One region of the Echinicola soli genome, then DNA from elsewhere that is predicted to be linked to it. Evidence: riboswitches for the same ligand, from Rfam matches in the RefSeq annotation. Region 1 holds a riboswitch; the other holds the start of a gene.
What was found. A riboswitch is a leader RNA that binds a small molecule or an ion and turns the genes downstream of it on or off. The one in region 1 is predicted to bind thiamine pyrophosphate.
Positions count from the first base shown of each region.

Region 2: it holds a riboswitch for thiamine pyrophosphate, as region 1 does, so the genes downstream of both, thiS (sulfur carrier protein ThiS) here and thiM (hydroxyethylthiazole kinase) in region 1, are expected to answer to the same signal.

Region 1 covers NZ_CP041253.1:229,176-237,100, reverse strand. The annotation lists gene FKX85_RS01075 (serine O-acetyltransferase) at 1-172, shown strand, start outside; gene cysM (cysteine synthase CysM) at 176-1,054, shown strand; gene FKX85_RS01065 (LLM class flavin-dependent oxidoreductase) at 1,166-2,191, shown strand; TPP riboswitch at 2,294-2,388, shown strand; gene thiM (hydroxyethylthiazole kinase) at 2,444-3,244, shown strand; gene thiE (thiamine phosphate synthase) at 3,237-3,875, shown strand; gene thiD (bifunctional hydroxymethylpyrimidine kinase/phosphomethylpyrimidine kinase) at 3,872-4,711, shown strand; gene tenA (thiaminase II) at 4,695-5,348, shown strand; gene FKX85_RS01040 (sulfite oxidase) at 5,987-7,240, shown strand; gene FKX85_RS01035 (hypothetical protein) at 7,242-7,706, shown strand.
Region 2 covers NZ_CP041253.1:3,976,247-3,984,171, forward strand. The annotation lists gene FKX85_RS15635 (thiamine phosphate synthase) at 1-45, opposite strand, end outside; gene thiC (phosphomethylpyrimidine synthase ThiC) at 45-1,916, opposite strand; gene FKX85_RS21480 (hypothetical protein) at 2,018-2,170, opposite strand; gene thiS (sulfur carrier protein ThiS) at 2,465-2,671, opposite strand; TPP riboswitch at 2,729-2,828, opposite strand; gene FKX85_RS15650 (3-oxoacyl-ACP synthase III family protein) at 3,685-4,767, opposite strand; gene FKX85_RS15655 (alkaline phosphatase family protein) at 5,425-6,690, opposite strand; gene FKX85_RS15660 (tetratricopeptide repeat protein) at 7,430-7,925, opposite strand, start outside.

The sequences.
Region 1 (7,925 bases):
CGGAGCTACGATTCTTGGGGGCAAAACCGTTGTCGGCGCAGGGAGTGTCATTGGAGGGAATGTTTGGCTGACGAAAAGTATCCCCGCCAAAAGTAAAATCTATTATCAGACCAAAATGTATGATGCCAGTGCGGAGACCACTGACATGTATGTTTTTAAAAATGATGCTTAGCACATGAAGTTATTTGAGTTGATCGGCAAGACGCCTCTTGTTGAGCTTGAACATATTCCCACCAATCCCAACGTCAAGATATACTGTAAGCTAGAGGGACAAAATCCCGGCGGCAGTGTGAAAGACCGTGCAGCCTATAGCATGATCAAAAGGGCCATGGACCGTGGAGATATCAAAAAAGGAGATAGGGTAGTAGAAGCCACCAGTGGTAATACAGGGATCGCCCTGGCGATGATTGCCAAGGTCCTTGGTGTGGAAATGACCTTGATCATGCCCGATAATTCAACCAGGGAAAGAGTGGTTTCGATGGAGGCGTATGGCGCGGAAGTAATCTTGACTCCCGCTGCCAAAACCATCGAATATTCCAGGACACTTGCCGAAGAGATGGCCGAAAAGGAAGGGTATTATATCCTGAACCAATTTGCCAATCCTGATAATTATCAGGCTCACTATGAGGGAACGGGTCCAGAGATCATGCGTGACACCAATGGTGGTATTACGCATTTTGTTTCTGCCATGGGGACTACGGGGACCATCATGGGAGTTTCCCGATACCTGAAAGAGCAAAATCCAGCGATTCAAATAGTCGGCACCCAACCTACCGATGGTTCTAGTATACCAGGGATCAGAAGATGGTCACCGGAGTTTTTGCCCAAAATATACGATGCCACACGGGTGGATCAGATCATCGATGTAAGTCAAGATGAGGCGACTGAAATGACGCGCCGAATGGCAAAAGAAGAAGGGATACTGGCTGGTATGAGCAGCGGTGGAGCCTTACATGCAGCTGTGAAGCTCGCAGAAACATTGGATGCTGGGGTGATCGTCTGCATTACCTGTGACCGTGGGGACCGTTATTTGAGCTCTGATTTGTTTGGGTGATTTTTTCAAGGCGAACATTCATAAATTTCACTAATTTACACTGATTATTGGCGTTAAGAGAACGATTTTGGAGTTAATCCAGTTGGTAAGAAGACGACAATATGATGTGAAATGAGAAATATCAAACCACTGGATGAAGTAGCTTTTTCCGTACTGGATTTGGCCATTATTAAAGAGCACCACGATGCCGGAGATGCCTTTGCTAGGAGCTTGGATCTTGCCAGACATGTGGAGAAATTGGGCTATAAGCGTTTTTGGCTGGCGGAACATCACAATATGGTCAGTGTAGGCAGTTCTGCCACGGCTGTTTTGATAGGGCATATCGCAGGAGGAACCGAAAATATTCGTGTAGGATCAGGAGGGATTATGCTGCCTAATCATGCTCCATTGATGGTGGCGGAGCAATTTGGGACATTGGCCTCACTTTATCCTGGGAGGATTGATCTTGGCTTGGGAAGAGCTCCTGGTACCGATCAGACGACTGCGAGGGCTTTAAGGCGGGATCGGTTGGAGACGGTGGAGGAGTTTCCCCGGGATCTGGAAGAGCTTCAGCTTTACCTTTCTGATGAAAACATCGATGGTAAGGTCCGGGCCATTCCAGGTGAAGGACTCGATATTCCAATCTACTTACTGGGAAGCAGCATGAGCAGTGCCGTGCTCGCAGCCAAGAATGGTTTGCCTTATGCCTTTGCCAGCCATTTTGCACCTGCACAATTCTTGGATGCCACTCGCTATTACCGGGAGAATTTCCAGCCTTCTGAATATTTGAAACATCCCTATGTGGTTTCCTGCGTCAATGTGATTGCTGCGGAAACCGATGAGAAAGCCCATAAAACAGCTACTTCCTTTTATCAAATGGCATTGGGAATTGTGAGAAGAAAATCCTATCCATTAAGGCCTCCGGTGGATACCATGGACGGCTTGTGGACAGAACCGGAAGCAGCTGCTATAAACCAGATGATGGCTTGTAGTTTTGTAGGGACAGCCGCAACAGTTCGGGAAAACTTGGAGCATTTTCAGGAAATTGCCCAGGTGGATGAAATCATGATCTGTTCTCATGTTTATGACCATGAAGAGCGATTAGAATCCTATGAGTTGGCTGCATCGTGCTTTAAGAAACCTGCGGATGCACTTTGATTTACGCTCTTGAGCAAAAGTGTTTTGACCAGGAGTTTTACAGCATGAATCTTCTTGGGAGTAACTTTGCTCCATGGGATTAAAATCGTAAATTCACCATTATACAAACTTTAGGGGTGTCCCTGCATGGGACTGAGATGAGACCCTTTGAACCTGACGCGGGTGATGCCGACGAAGGAAAAAGTTATCCTTTCTTGCAGGCTTTTGCCTGTATAGTTTGCAGGTTCCCTAAAGTTTTTTAAGCTAACGGATATGAAGGAATCTGTAATAAAAAATCTAAAAATACTGAGAGAGAAAGGGCCATTGGTGCAGAGTATCACCAATTATGTGGTCATGAACAATACTGCAAATGCCTTATTGGCCATCGGGGCATCCCCAATCATGGCTCATGCCAAATTGGAGATGGCTGATATGGTCAAGATCGTCAATGCACTGGTAGTAAATATTGGTACATTGGATGAGTTTTGGGTAGATAGCATGCTGCTCGCAGCCAAGGAAGCCAATGAACGGAATACACCCTGGGTATTGGATCCTGTCGGGGCTGGTGCTACGCCGTACCGGAATGAGACCTTGACCCGGCTATTGACCTTTAAGCCGACCATTATAAGAGGAAACGCCTCAGAAATCATGGCCTTGGCAAAGGCGAATGTGCAGACCAAAGGCGTGGACAGTACCCATTCTTCTGATGAGGCCTTGGCATATGGCAAGCAACTTTCCAAAGAAACATCGGCAGTAGTGTGCATTTCCGGGGCAGTAGATTATGTCATTGACGGCGATAAGTTGACCAAGATCAAGAATGGCCATGAACTGATGGGGAAAGTAACCGGGATGGGCTGTACAGCGACTGCTTTGGTAGCGGCCTTTGCGGGAATAGAACCTGATCCTTATCGGGCAACAGTGGCAGGAATGACCACGCTCGGCTTAGCTGGAGAGATTGCTGCACGCAAGGCCGAGGGACCCGGGACGCTCCAATTGTATTTGTATGATGCGCTCTATCATCTCAAGGAAAGTGAAGTGAAGCAATGGGCAAAGGTGGAAGAAAGTCATGACTGAGACTCCGTTCCCTTATAAACTGTATTTGGTAACCGACCAACAGGCTTGCCTTGGCAGGGATTTTTTTTGGGTGCTGGAGGAAGCATTGAAGGGCGGTGTGGATTTGGTCCAATTGCGGGAAAAAGAACTTTCAAAGGAAGCATTCTTAAATAAGGCTCACAAGGTGAAGTCCCTTTGCGATCGGTATAAAGTCCCCTTGGTAATCAATGATAGTTTAGAGGTAGCAAAAGAAGTAGCTGCTCACGGAGTACACATCGGGCAGTCTGACAGTAGTATGAAAGGCGCTAAAGCTTTTTTAGGCGAAGAATTTCCGGTTGGGCTATCACTTGAGCGAATGGATGAACTTACCGCTAAGGAGGCTGATTTGGGTTGGTATTACGGCGTGAGCCCTGTTTTTTCTACTCCCACTAAGCCTGATACCCGTTTTGAATGGGGGTTGGGAGGGCTAAGGGACCTCCGAAATGCTACTGCCAAACCGTTAGTGGCTATCGGCAATATTAATGCATTAAATGCTGCAGAAGTCATCCGTGCGGGAGCAGACTGTCTCGCGGTCGTGTCGGCCATTTGCAGTGCGGAAAGCCCTGCCAAAGCAGCGGAGAAATTCCGAAACGAAATAGAAAAAGTAAAATGAGCAATAAAATAAAGACGTATATCCCTGTGCTGACCATTGCAGGATCAGACAGTGGTGGTGGGGCAGGTATCCAGGCGGATCTAAAGACATTTTCTGCCTTAGGCTGTTTTGGTGCCAGTGTCATTACGGCCACGACAGCACAGAATACCTTAGGCGTGAAGAGTATCCATGATATCCCCGTGGAGCACATAAAGGAGCAGCTGGAAGCGGTGCTTTCAGACATCGAACCGAAGGCCATAAAGATAGGGATGATCAACCGACCAGAAGTGGTTCAGGTAATTGTGGAGGCACTAGCCCAATATCCCGGTATTCCCGTGGTCTTTGATCCTGTCATGGTGGCTACCAGTGGAGACCGTTTGATTAAGGAGGAAACGGTCGAATTATTGAAAAAAGAACTTTTCCCTATTTCGCATATCATCACGCCCAATATGGATGAAGCAGCAGTACTGATCGGCAAAGCAGTGGATTCACTATCTAAGATGGAAAAAGCAGCCAGCCAATTGTTGCCATACGGATCAACCTATGTGTTGGTCAAAGGAGGACATCTAAATGGAAATACGGTGGCAGACGTCCTTTGTGGTAATGAGCAAAAGCATGTCTTTGAAAGTGAAAAAATAAACACAGGAAATGTACATGGAACAGGCTGTACACTGTCATCTGCCATAGCTGTTTTTCTGGCAAGGGGAATGGATATTAAAAAAGCAGTGGAGTTGGCCAGAAGCTTCGTCTTTCAGGCGATTGACGCAGGGAAAACCATTAAGACAGGTCAGGGAAGTGGGCCTTTGAATCACTTCTACCAACCCCAAAAAATGATTATCCATGAGCTGGACCAATGAAGCATGGAAGGGAATCGCTCCCCTTTATGACAAGATCATCCATATGCCTTTTAATCAAGAGTTGCAGAAAGGTACACTGCCAAAGGAAACGTTTAAATTTTACATGGCGCAGGATGCGTTTTATTTGGGTGAATTTGGCAAGGCCCTTAGTACGATCAGTGGTCGTTTGACTGATCTGGACAAGGTGTTGGCATTTTCGGAATTTGCCGCTGGTGCCATTGTGGTAGAGCGGGCGCTACATGAGAGCTATTTCAAAGAGCTGGGACTCCCTGATGAGGTAGACCCTTCCCCTTCCTGCTTGCTCTACACCAATTATATCAGAAACCAGGCAAGCTTTGCCAATATAGAAAAGGCGGTAGCTGCTATTTTACCGTGTTTTTGGATCTATAAAGAAGTAGGTGATTACATCTACGCACAGCAAGATGGAAGTGAGAACCCCTACAAAAACTGGATTGATACCTATGCTGGGGAGGAATTTGCGACTTCCGTCGCCAAGGCACTCGAAATCACAGACCAGCTGGCAGAGAAAGCCAGTCCCACAGCACGAGAAGAGATGTTTGAGGCGTTTGAGATGGCGTCCAAACTGGAGTGGATGTTTTGGGACAGTGCCTATCGCTCAGAGAAATGGCCTGTTTAGGGGCAATGAAGGAATAGGGGCAAATTACTTTTAAGTAGTATAGATCTATATGTTAATTTAGTTAGGGTAATTTGATCCAGGCTTTGTCGAACATGATTGCTTCCAATACTTCTTTAGGCGTATTTCTAATCTTTGAAGCGAGCCTGTTTTAATGATGTTCATTTTTTGTGCCAACACATGAAATGGGGTTTCTGTCTTTTTAGCCGAACTGGATCGAACTGGTCTGTAGCGAATATTATAGGGCCAAGCAATATTTCTGGGGATGAGAGACTTACAGGTGGTTTTTGTAAGTGTATTTCTCTTTAATTTAGCAATAGGAATACGTGTTCCAGCATAAAAAAATCAGCGCAAATCTTATTAATCTGCACCATTTGCGTGCTATCGGAACCAACCCTAATCCCCCCCCCAACTTTTTCGCTTGACCCATATTATACAGTTTGTGGAAAAACTTAAAGATATTGACGGATGGCAAGTGGTTTACTGTTATTTTGGAAAGGGGGAGCGATAAAGATATGGAGGATCAATATAATTTCCTTCGGAAGAATTTGAAACTTTCTTATTTTTGAATGACCACGAAGGTGGAAAGGTTATAAGGCAAGAACCAATACCGTTTGTTTCAGCATAAACTAGCAATACCAATGGCCAAGGAAGATAAGCATACTCCTTCTGTGAGTAGCAGAAGGAAGTTTTTAAGGAATAGCACACTAGCGACTGTTGCTGCGGCAGTGGGGGCCAAGGTGGTTTTTGCATCATCCATGCCGGAGGGGTACGTGCCGGTAGTATTACAGGATGATGATCCATATACGCTTTTCAAGAAGGACAAAGAGCTTATCGTCCTTAATAATAAGCCTTGGAACATTGAATCACAACCACACCTGTTGGATGATAAGGTAACACCCGCCGATAAAATGTTCATAAGAAATAATGGGCTCATTCCAGAATCCATCGACGAAGGGAGTTGGGAACTCATATTTGATGGAGAAGCGGTGTCCTCCCCAAAAACCTATTCACTGGCAGAGCTAAAGCGTAGATTTCATCATTATACTTATCAGCTTACACTTGAGTGTGGAGGGAACGGCCGCAGTGAATTTTATCCGCCTGCCAGCGGCAACCAGTGGAAAACGGGAGCTGTTTCCTGTGCTTTCTGGACAGGCGTGAGGCTCAAGGATGTACTGGAAGATGTCGGGATTGGGGATAATGCAGTATATATTGGTTACCATTCTGCCGATACTCACCTGAGCGGTGATCCTGATAAAGAGCCGATCTCTCGAGGCGTTCCAATTGCCAAAGCACTACAAGAGGAAACGTTGTTGGCTTTTGAGATGAATGGTGAAGCTATCCCTATCGCGCATGGGTACCCGCTAAGGTTGGTGGCAGGAGGTTTTCCCGCATCGGCTTCTGGAAAGTGGCTGAATAGGATCTCGGTTAGGGATAAAGTACACGACGGGACCAAAATGGCAGCTCCCTCTTACCGTGTTCCTTGCAAGCCCGTTTCTCCGGGTGAGGAGGTACCCGACGAGGAGATGTGTATCATTGAATCCATGCCTGTAAAGTCCTTGATTACCTATCCTAAAAGTGGGGCCATGATAGATTTGGGAGATTCACTGGAAATAAGGGGACATGCTTGGGCAGGGGAGTTGGAGGTGAATGAGCTGCATGTTTCTATTGATTTTGGCGCGACGTGGCAGGCCTGCAAACTAGCCCCGCCAGTAAACCGATTGGCTTGGCAGCACTTCAGTGCACAGGTGGAATTCCCGCAAAAGGGATACTATGAGGTATGGGCGAGGGCCACCGATAGCAATGGGGTAAGTCAGCCCATGGTGGTTCCAGGTTGGAATCCGAAAGGGTATTTAAACAATGCATGTCACAGAATTGCCGTAAAAGTAGGTTAGGATGGATCAGGATATTATCAAGTCATTAAAGGGGCTTTTTACGATAGTGGTGGTTTTGGGCATAGTCGTAATGGTACTGTTGGGAGGGGTGCTACTGCTGCAGCAGCACCCTGATGTGTTGGTTAGTCCCAAGGAAGAGGATACCACAATCCCTCCACCGCTGGTGTCAGAAAATTTGGTCAAAGATGGTGTCCATGTGGCCACTGGTCTGGTGGCTGCTGAGGGATATGAAATGGTTATTGCCAATTGCACCAATTGTCATGCAGCCAATTTGATCACCCAAAACCGTGGAGACAAGGAACATTGGGAAAAGTTAATTGATTGGATGCAGGAAACCCAGGGGCTGTGGGATCTTGGGAAAAATGAGCAAGTCATTGTGGCATATCTTGCAGAGCATTATGCGCCTGTTCAGCGTGGCAGAAGAGCTAATCTTAGCGAGATCGAGTGGTACGAGTTGGTAGAATGATCAATTTTTTATTACTGTCGTCCGACTAAATTTCACATACGCCGAAAAAGTAGGTTTAAACGAAAAGAGAAAAGATATTTTCGATTTCCTAAAACTACCCCGTCCTCTGAAGGGTTGATCAGAAAGTCCCCTTTAGGGGATTTAGGGGTGGGTTTTAACGGATTTCCTTGCGAAAGCAAAATCTTCACCCGGATGCCAATGATTTTTTATCGCATCTTA
Region 2 (7,925 bases), 1.8 Mb from region 1:
TTCCTCTTTTTCTTTATTGGGAGAACTGATTAAAATCAGCTTCATTATTGGTTAAGGTAGATTTCACCACCATTTTCGGAAAACTCCTCCGCCTTTTTCTGCATACCTGCTTCGATGGCTTCTTGGTCATTTAGGCCATTTTTGTCGGCATAGTCCCGCACATCCTGTGTGATTTTCATGCTACAGAAGTTAGGACCGCACATGCTGCAGAAGTGGGCTATTTTGGCGCCATCCGCAGGAAGTGTTTCATCATGGAAAGACCTGGCGGTGTCTGGATCCAAGGAAAGGTTAAACTGGTCTTCCCAGCGGAATTCGAAGCGGGCCTTGCTAAGTGCATCGTCTCGATATTGGGCACCGGGATGGCCTTTGGCCAAGTCTGCTGCATGCGCAGCGATCTTATAGGTGATGACACCATCTTTAACGTCCTTTTTCTCCGGTAAACCTAAATGCTCTTTTGGTGTCACATAACAAAGCATCGCACAGCCGTACCAGCCGATCATAGCAGCTCCTATTCCAGAGGTAATATGATCGTAGCCTGGAGCTATATCAGTAGTCAATGGCCCCAATGTATAAAAAGGTGCTTCTCCACATTCTACCAATTGCTTGTCCATGTTTTCCTTGATCATGTGCATCGGAATATGGCCTGGACCTTCGATAATGGTCTGCACATTATGCTTCCATGCGATCTGGGTAAGCTCACCCAAGGTTTCCAGCTCCGCAAACTGGGCCGCATCATTGGCATCGGCGATGGATCCGGGACGGAGGCCATCTCCCAATGAAAAGGTCACATTATAAGCTTTCATGATCTCGCAGATTTCCTCGAAATGGGTATACAGAAAATTCTCCTTATGATGGGCAAGACACCATTTGGCCATAATAGAACCACCCCTGGAAACGATGCCCGTTACCCTCTTGGCAGTCATGGGAACGTACCGGAGCAATACGCCCGCGTGAATAGTGAAATAATCCACTCCTTGCTCTGCCTGCTCGATCAAGGTGTCCCTGAACAATTCCCAGGTAAGGTCTTCTGCCTTGCCGTTTACTTTTTCCAAGGCCTGGTAAATAGGCACCGTCCCTATCGGAACAGGGCTGTTACGCAGGATCCATTCCCGGGTTTCATGGATGTTTTTGCCTGTGGAAAGGTCCATGATCGTATCCGCTCCCCAACGACATGCCCACACCGCTTTTTCTACCTCCTCCTCTATACTGGAGCCAATGGCCGAATTCCCAATATTGGCATTGATCTTGACCAAAAAGTTACGGCCAATGATCATGGGCTCTGCTTCGGGGTGGTTGATATTGGCAGGGATTACTGCCCTGCCCTGGGCCACTTCATCACGGACAAACTCCGGTGTGATCATGCCTTTTGGTGTATTGGCACCATAGTTTTGGCCCGGATGCTGCTTGGGCAGCTCTTGAAGCTCATCTATACGCTGGTTTTCCCGGATAGCAATGTATTCCATTTCTGGAGTGATGATACCCATTTTGGCATAGTGCATTTGGCTGACATTCTTTTCAGATTTGGCACGGTAAGGCATCTTCACCAAGTCAAAACGTAACTTATCCAATGCCGGATTGGCCAACCTGCGCTGACCATATGCCGAAGTGAGCTGATCAAGTAACTCCACATCTCCGGTATTGGTGATCCACTCTTCCCGAAGTCGGGGAAGTCCTTTTTTAACATCTATTTCCAATGAAGGGTCAGTATAGGGACCACTGGTATCGTAAACGGTCACTGGTGGATTTTTCTCTACCGTCTCATGACGGTCAAGGTGTGAAACGGTATCGTGCAGCGCTATTTCCCGCATGGCTACCTTGATGGGGTGTAGTTTGCCTTTCACGTAAACTTTTTTGGAATTGGGAAAAGGATCCGTGGTAATGTAAGACTTAATGTTTTCTTGACTGAGTGTTTTCATCTTGCTGTTTTGAGGTTGTGTAAAGTTTAAATGTTGGAAGGTTAGATGAGGATTGGAAGATTTGAAAATTATAACGTGGAAAGATTTCCCTTCAACTGTGCTTAGGTGCCGGTACTTTCGACTTCATTCGCTACCCTACCAGTGACCATCAGCCCAATTCCCGAAGTCGGGCTGTCCTGGACACTGATATCCACATCAAGCGGACTTGGGGGATTACGATCTCGACCAGCGAGCAAATAGCGTAGGATGGTCAAAATTTGGCGTCACCGAAACAACGTGAATTTACAATCCACCTTATCACAAGTTCTGGATTGCAAATCCGAAACAGCTCAATAACTATAGACCTTAGTTCGACTATGAAAGCAGTATTAAACCGTCATTGCAAGCCTGCCTGGCGCAGACAGGCCTGCCTTTGGCTCCAGACAGGCCTGCCTTTGGCTGTAGACAGGCCTGCCTCTGGCTGTAGACAGGCTCGTAGTGATGATTTTTAAATTGAACTGAGGTTTATAGGGACTGACAGCTGATAACGTCTATCTTCGTATTTCCCCTCACCCGCCTTGTGTAGCTTTTATGATGAGGATTTGATCGTTTTCGGAGAGTTTGTAATGATCCCATTCAGATTTGGGGATTACCTGATCATTGACGGCCAAGGCCATGCCACGAGTCGGGTGGATTTCCTTTTTATGGAGCATTCCTGACAATGACAAATCCCCGTCTGTAAGCTCAAAGGGCTCATCGTTAAGGAGAAAATTCATAAGAACTTAATTTTTGTGAATAAATAAAAAAACTTCAGGAATGAAGATAATCGCTCGGAAGGACGCTTCACTTTTCCCTTCGCCCGCATTACCGGGATCAGGTTCAGAGGGTATGTCTCAGTCCCGATGGATCATCGGAACACCCCTAAAGTCTTGTACGTACTTGCAAAGGTAGAATGATAGCGGAATTTTAAAAGCTATTGGTGAATTTTATTTGGATTGAACAGTCATTCCAACTTATAATCTACCTGGAGGCAGGAAATAGAGGATAGCGGCACTATTTTCCTTATTAATTTTTACTGGCGTTCGACCAAATTTCAAATATGATCAAAAACTGTCTTTAAATAGAAATTTGAGGATTTTTATTCCAATCCCTAAAATGACCTTCAACACAGGGCAAACGCATTTACCAAGCATGAGCAAAATTAATGGATTTATGAATAATAGGCCTAATTGCCGATCCTCAAGGGTTGGACAGCTGAACATTGGTTGTGCATATTAGCCCTTGCTGCGGTTATAGGAATATATCAACTTACTGAAAAGGATCAGGCAAATTGTTTTTGGATCACTCCCCTGAAAGGGGTGTTTAATCCAGCCCAATGAAACGCATTGGGCCAATAGGTGATGATGGGACTACCTGCGGCCTGTAAGGCCAGCTAAAAATCTTCCCGTGCATATTGTTTGACTTGATGGAAGAACTGAGCTGGGCTTTCAGCCTTAATGGCTACAAGCGATTTTCTGATAATAGGACTCATTAACAAGGGATTAGATGGTATTTAACCATTCCTCGTCCAAGGATCGATCCTTGGACGAGGAAAACACGGCTAGATTTAGCAACCCCAAAGGGAATGATTTTTTTAAAATGCGTTCGCCTTGCCCCATCCCCTAAAGGGGATTTAGGGGTGAAAACAGTTGCTTTTTTTCCATTTAACGATCGTTTTCCAGGACGCCAGTAATTAATTTTCCGATATCGAATGTGTCAAAATCGCATCCAGTATGGTATAAATGGCAGATCAAGGAAACCGATATAAGATCGCATTGACATTCATGCCGGCCCCAACGGAAGCGAAGATCACATGGTCACCCGAATTGATATTGTGTCTTTCTATCTCTCCACGGAGCAGCATATCCAATAAAATCGGTATTGTTGCCACAGAATTGTTGCCCAGTTTACTGATGGTAATCGGCATGATCTTTCTCGGGTCTTCTTGCATGTCATAAAGTTTGAAGACCCGGTGGATAATGGCATCATCCATTTTGGCATTTGCCTGATGAATAAGGACTTTTTTTATATCCCTAATGTCCAAACCTGCCTTATCAATGGTGGCCTTGACCAAACCTGGAACTGTATTCAAGGCATATTCGTAAAGTTTACGCCCATTCATTTTCATGAACAAGGTATCATCTTTGTAATCTGTATTATAAGACAGGTCCATTCGTAACAGCATGGCTTCATTCAGGGTGTCTGTCCGGGTTTTATGGGTCAGTATCCCGACAGGGGTGTTACTTTCCTGGGACTGCAAGATAATGGCTCCTGCCCCATCGGAATAGATCATGCTATCTATATCATGTGGATCAGAAATCCTGCTAAGCGTTTCCGCACCGATCACTAGGATGTTTTTGGCATCACCGGATTTGATATAATAATCCCCTTGGATAAGCCCCTGCACCAAACCAGGACAGCCAAAGGGCAGGTCATAAGCGACGCAATCAGGGTTTTTGATTTGAAGCTTATATTTTACTCGGGAAGCCAGACTGGGAACCATGTCGGATTTTTGGTTGTCCTTAAGGACATCACCAAAATTATGCGCCACAATGATGTAGTCCAATGTTTCTTTATCCAATAAGGCTGATTTCAATGCTTCTTCTGCGGCAAAGAATGCCATATCAGAAGTAACATAATCATCCTCGATATATCTTCTTTCGGCTATTTCTGTTATTTCTTGGAATTTCCTGACAATCTCCTCATTGGATTTAGTGAGCTTTCCACCATCCTTATTATAAAATTGAGCATTTAGAAAATCCTTATTTTTAATCACTTTTGAGGGAACATACTTGCCAGTTCCCTTAATAACAGAATAATGCGGATCGGGCATATAATTTTTTTTTAAAGTGACTTTGATTGATAAACCTATTAATATAAAGGGGGAATTTACTAAAACCATTAATTGGAACAATACAAAAAGAGAATTTTCGGCCCAAAATGAAAAAACGTAATTAAGGATAACGGAAATACCGACATAGGTACAACAGATCCATCTGCCAAGCTAGAAGTTATTGGACACATTAAGGTAGCTGAAATTGCAGAAATCAATAGGGAATCTAATGGTTCTATATGGAATACTGTGGATAAATTATCCACGGGACTGTCCCACTTGTGCGGATAGATCAGGGGAATAGTTTTGTTCCTATGGCACAAAGCCCCTGGAGGCAACCTGATTTTACCAGGCTTAAATGCCTAGAGGCATCGGCCAGGACTCCCTTCTCACTATTTTAGCCGACAGAAGTGTCAGCAGGGATGCTCCGTTAGGTGTATTAGCTTGGTAACAGAAATTGGATACAGCATCCTAACAGTGCCGTAGGTACTGACCATGGGCAAGGAAAACATATATCATTATCGACTGCATCAGGAGCATGGGCACCCAAATTCATCCGTCCACGCGATGCTTCGATCTCCATAGCCCGCTAGCGCTCCGTTTACCTATAGTAAATCATATAGAATCTAATTTAGATTCTATTGCCTGGCATTATTTTTATTTCTGCTCGTACGGGTGGGAGGCCATTTTCTCCTCCAATAAAACAGGCTCTAAAACTTTCACCTGCCCATCAATATCTTTGGGAATCGGAAGCCCCAACAACCGACAGATTAGCGGATAAACATGAATGTTTTCAAAAGCTTTTATTTCATGACCGGACTTGACCCGGGGGCCATTGGCGTAGAAAATGGCATGCATGTCTTTTAGCGAAGGATGGAATCCATGCTCGCCAAAAGTATCGGTATCAAACATGGCTGCCCTGTTTTGATATTTTATGAATCCTGAAGTAGCCACTAAATAATACCCTGGGTCGGGAATAATCAGTAAATCCCCTACTCTTTCCGAATAATTGATATGCTTGCCGTAATAATTTTTGGATAGTGGATCGACCACCGAAAAATGATCTTCCAATTTTCGTAATTCTCTCCTAATTTCCCCCATATCCTTTGTATCTTTCAAGTGAAGGTGTGCCAGTGCCCCATCATTATAGTAATCAAGGGGAAATGGAGCCAGCAGCTTTTCCAGGTCTATCAACCGATCCTGTGTAATATTGGTCATCCCATGATCCGATACTATAATGATGTTAACAGGAAGACCTGACTTTTTTACTCCATCAAATAATATCCCCAGTTCTTCATCTAACTTGAATAGGGCCTCTTTAAGTTTTAGATCATTATTAGGACCATATTTATGCCCAGTATCATCCATGTCCGAAAAGTATAAAGTAATCATCCTGGGCCGCTCTTCATCCGGAAGCCGTAGCCACTCCAGCACTTGGTCAATTCGTGTAGTGTTGGGTATGGTACCATTATAATCATAATAATAACTGGGACGAATTCCCTGAATGGCTGCTTCAGAGCCTACAAAGAAGTAGCTTGCAGATTTCACTCCATGCTTCTCGGCTTGAACCCAAATGGGAGTTCCTCCATACCAACTTCCGTCCTGTACCACAGAACGGTCACTAATACGATACGTTTTACTTTTCTGTGAACTAAAAAAAGTATTATCCACCAATCCATGATTACCCGGTTTCATACCTGTCGCAATAGTATAATGGTTTGGAAAGGTTTTGGAGGGAAATGAAGGAATCATAGAAGTCGCTGCAGTGCCCGAGGAAATAAATGCTTCGATATGCGGAGGATGAAAACGCTCGGTATAATCGTGGCGATAGCCATCCAATGAAATTAGCATTACATATTGATCCTGGGCAAATCCCTGAAAAATGGTTGTGATCAAAAAGATGATGAATAAAAGCAATCTCATTTGGCTCAATTTATAAGTGACACACCAAAAATAAATCAATCAACACGATATTAGATCAATTACATGTTAAATTATACTGTCGTCCGACTAAATTTCAAATATGATCTAAAACTGTCTTTAAATAAAAATTTGAGGTTTTTTATTCCAATCCCTAAAATGCCCCCCATCCCCTAAAGGGGAGCTTTAGAAAGTCCCCTTTAGGGGATTTAGGGGTGGATTTCGACGAATTTCCTTCGAAAGCAAAATCTTTACTGGGACGCCAATGTTAAATTATGGCTCTATATGGAATACTGTGGGTAAATTATTCACGGGATTGTCCAACTTGTGCGGAAAGAGCAGGGAAATGGTTTTGTTCCTACGCCCCCCTGGAGGCATCCTGATCTTACCAAACTTAGATGCCCAGCGGTATTGGCCAGGACTCCCGCCTCACGGTTTTAGCCGACAGAAATGTCAGCAGTTATGCTCCGCTAGGTGCATTAGCTTGGTAACAGAAAGTGAATACAGTATCCTAATAGTGCCGCAGGCCTGCCTCGCCCTGGGCGGGTACTGACCACGGGAAAGAAAAGTATGTATGATTATCGACTGCATCAGGAACTTGCCAGACAAATCCATCTGTCAACCAGCTTCTTCGATCCCCATTGCCCGCTACCGCTCAACTTACCCAAAGAAATCATATAGAACAAAAAAAAGGCTGTCAATGCAAATTGGCAGCCTTTTCTTTCAAGAGAAACTTTCTGTATTAATTTCCACCTTCTATCCAATCAGGCCCGATCAGTTCTTGCAGTTTTTGATCGTATTCTGCAGCTTTGTCTTCATTTTTAAGACGCGTGTGGATAGAATGCAGGATTCTCAAAATTTCAGTGTTGTCAGGCTTGAGCTCTACAGCTTTCTCAAACAGAGGGATAGCATTTTCATAAAGGCTATCGGCCTCTGCAAGCATATCTTCAGATTTAGCTTCCCACTCATCATCAGGAAGGTTGTTTACTTCATTGATGATATCCCTTGCTTTATCAATGTAAACCGCTCCTGCATAATAGTTACCTTCGAAGAAGTCAGGATCAATTTCCACCGTTTTCAGGTATTCTTCCAGTGCCCCATCCATATCACCAGATTGCTCTTTTAGGTAACCGTATCTCAACCGGATAGGCGCATTGTTTGGATCTTGGTCAAGGGATTCTTTGATAGAAGCCATGGCCTCGTCCATTTTCTCAAGCTGGAGCAAAAGCTGGATTTCA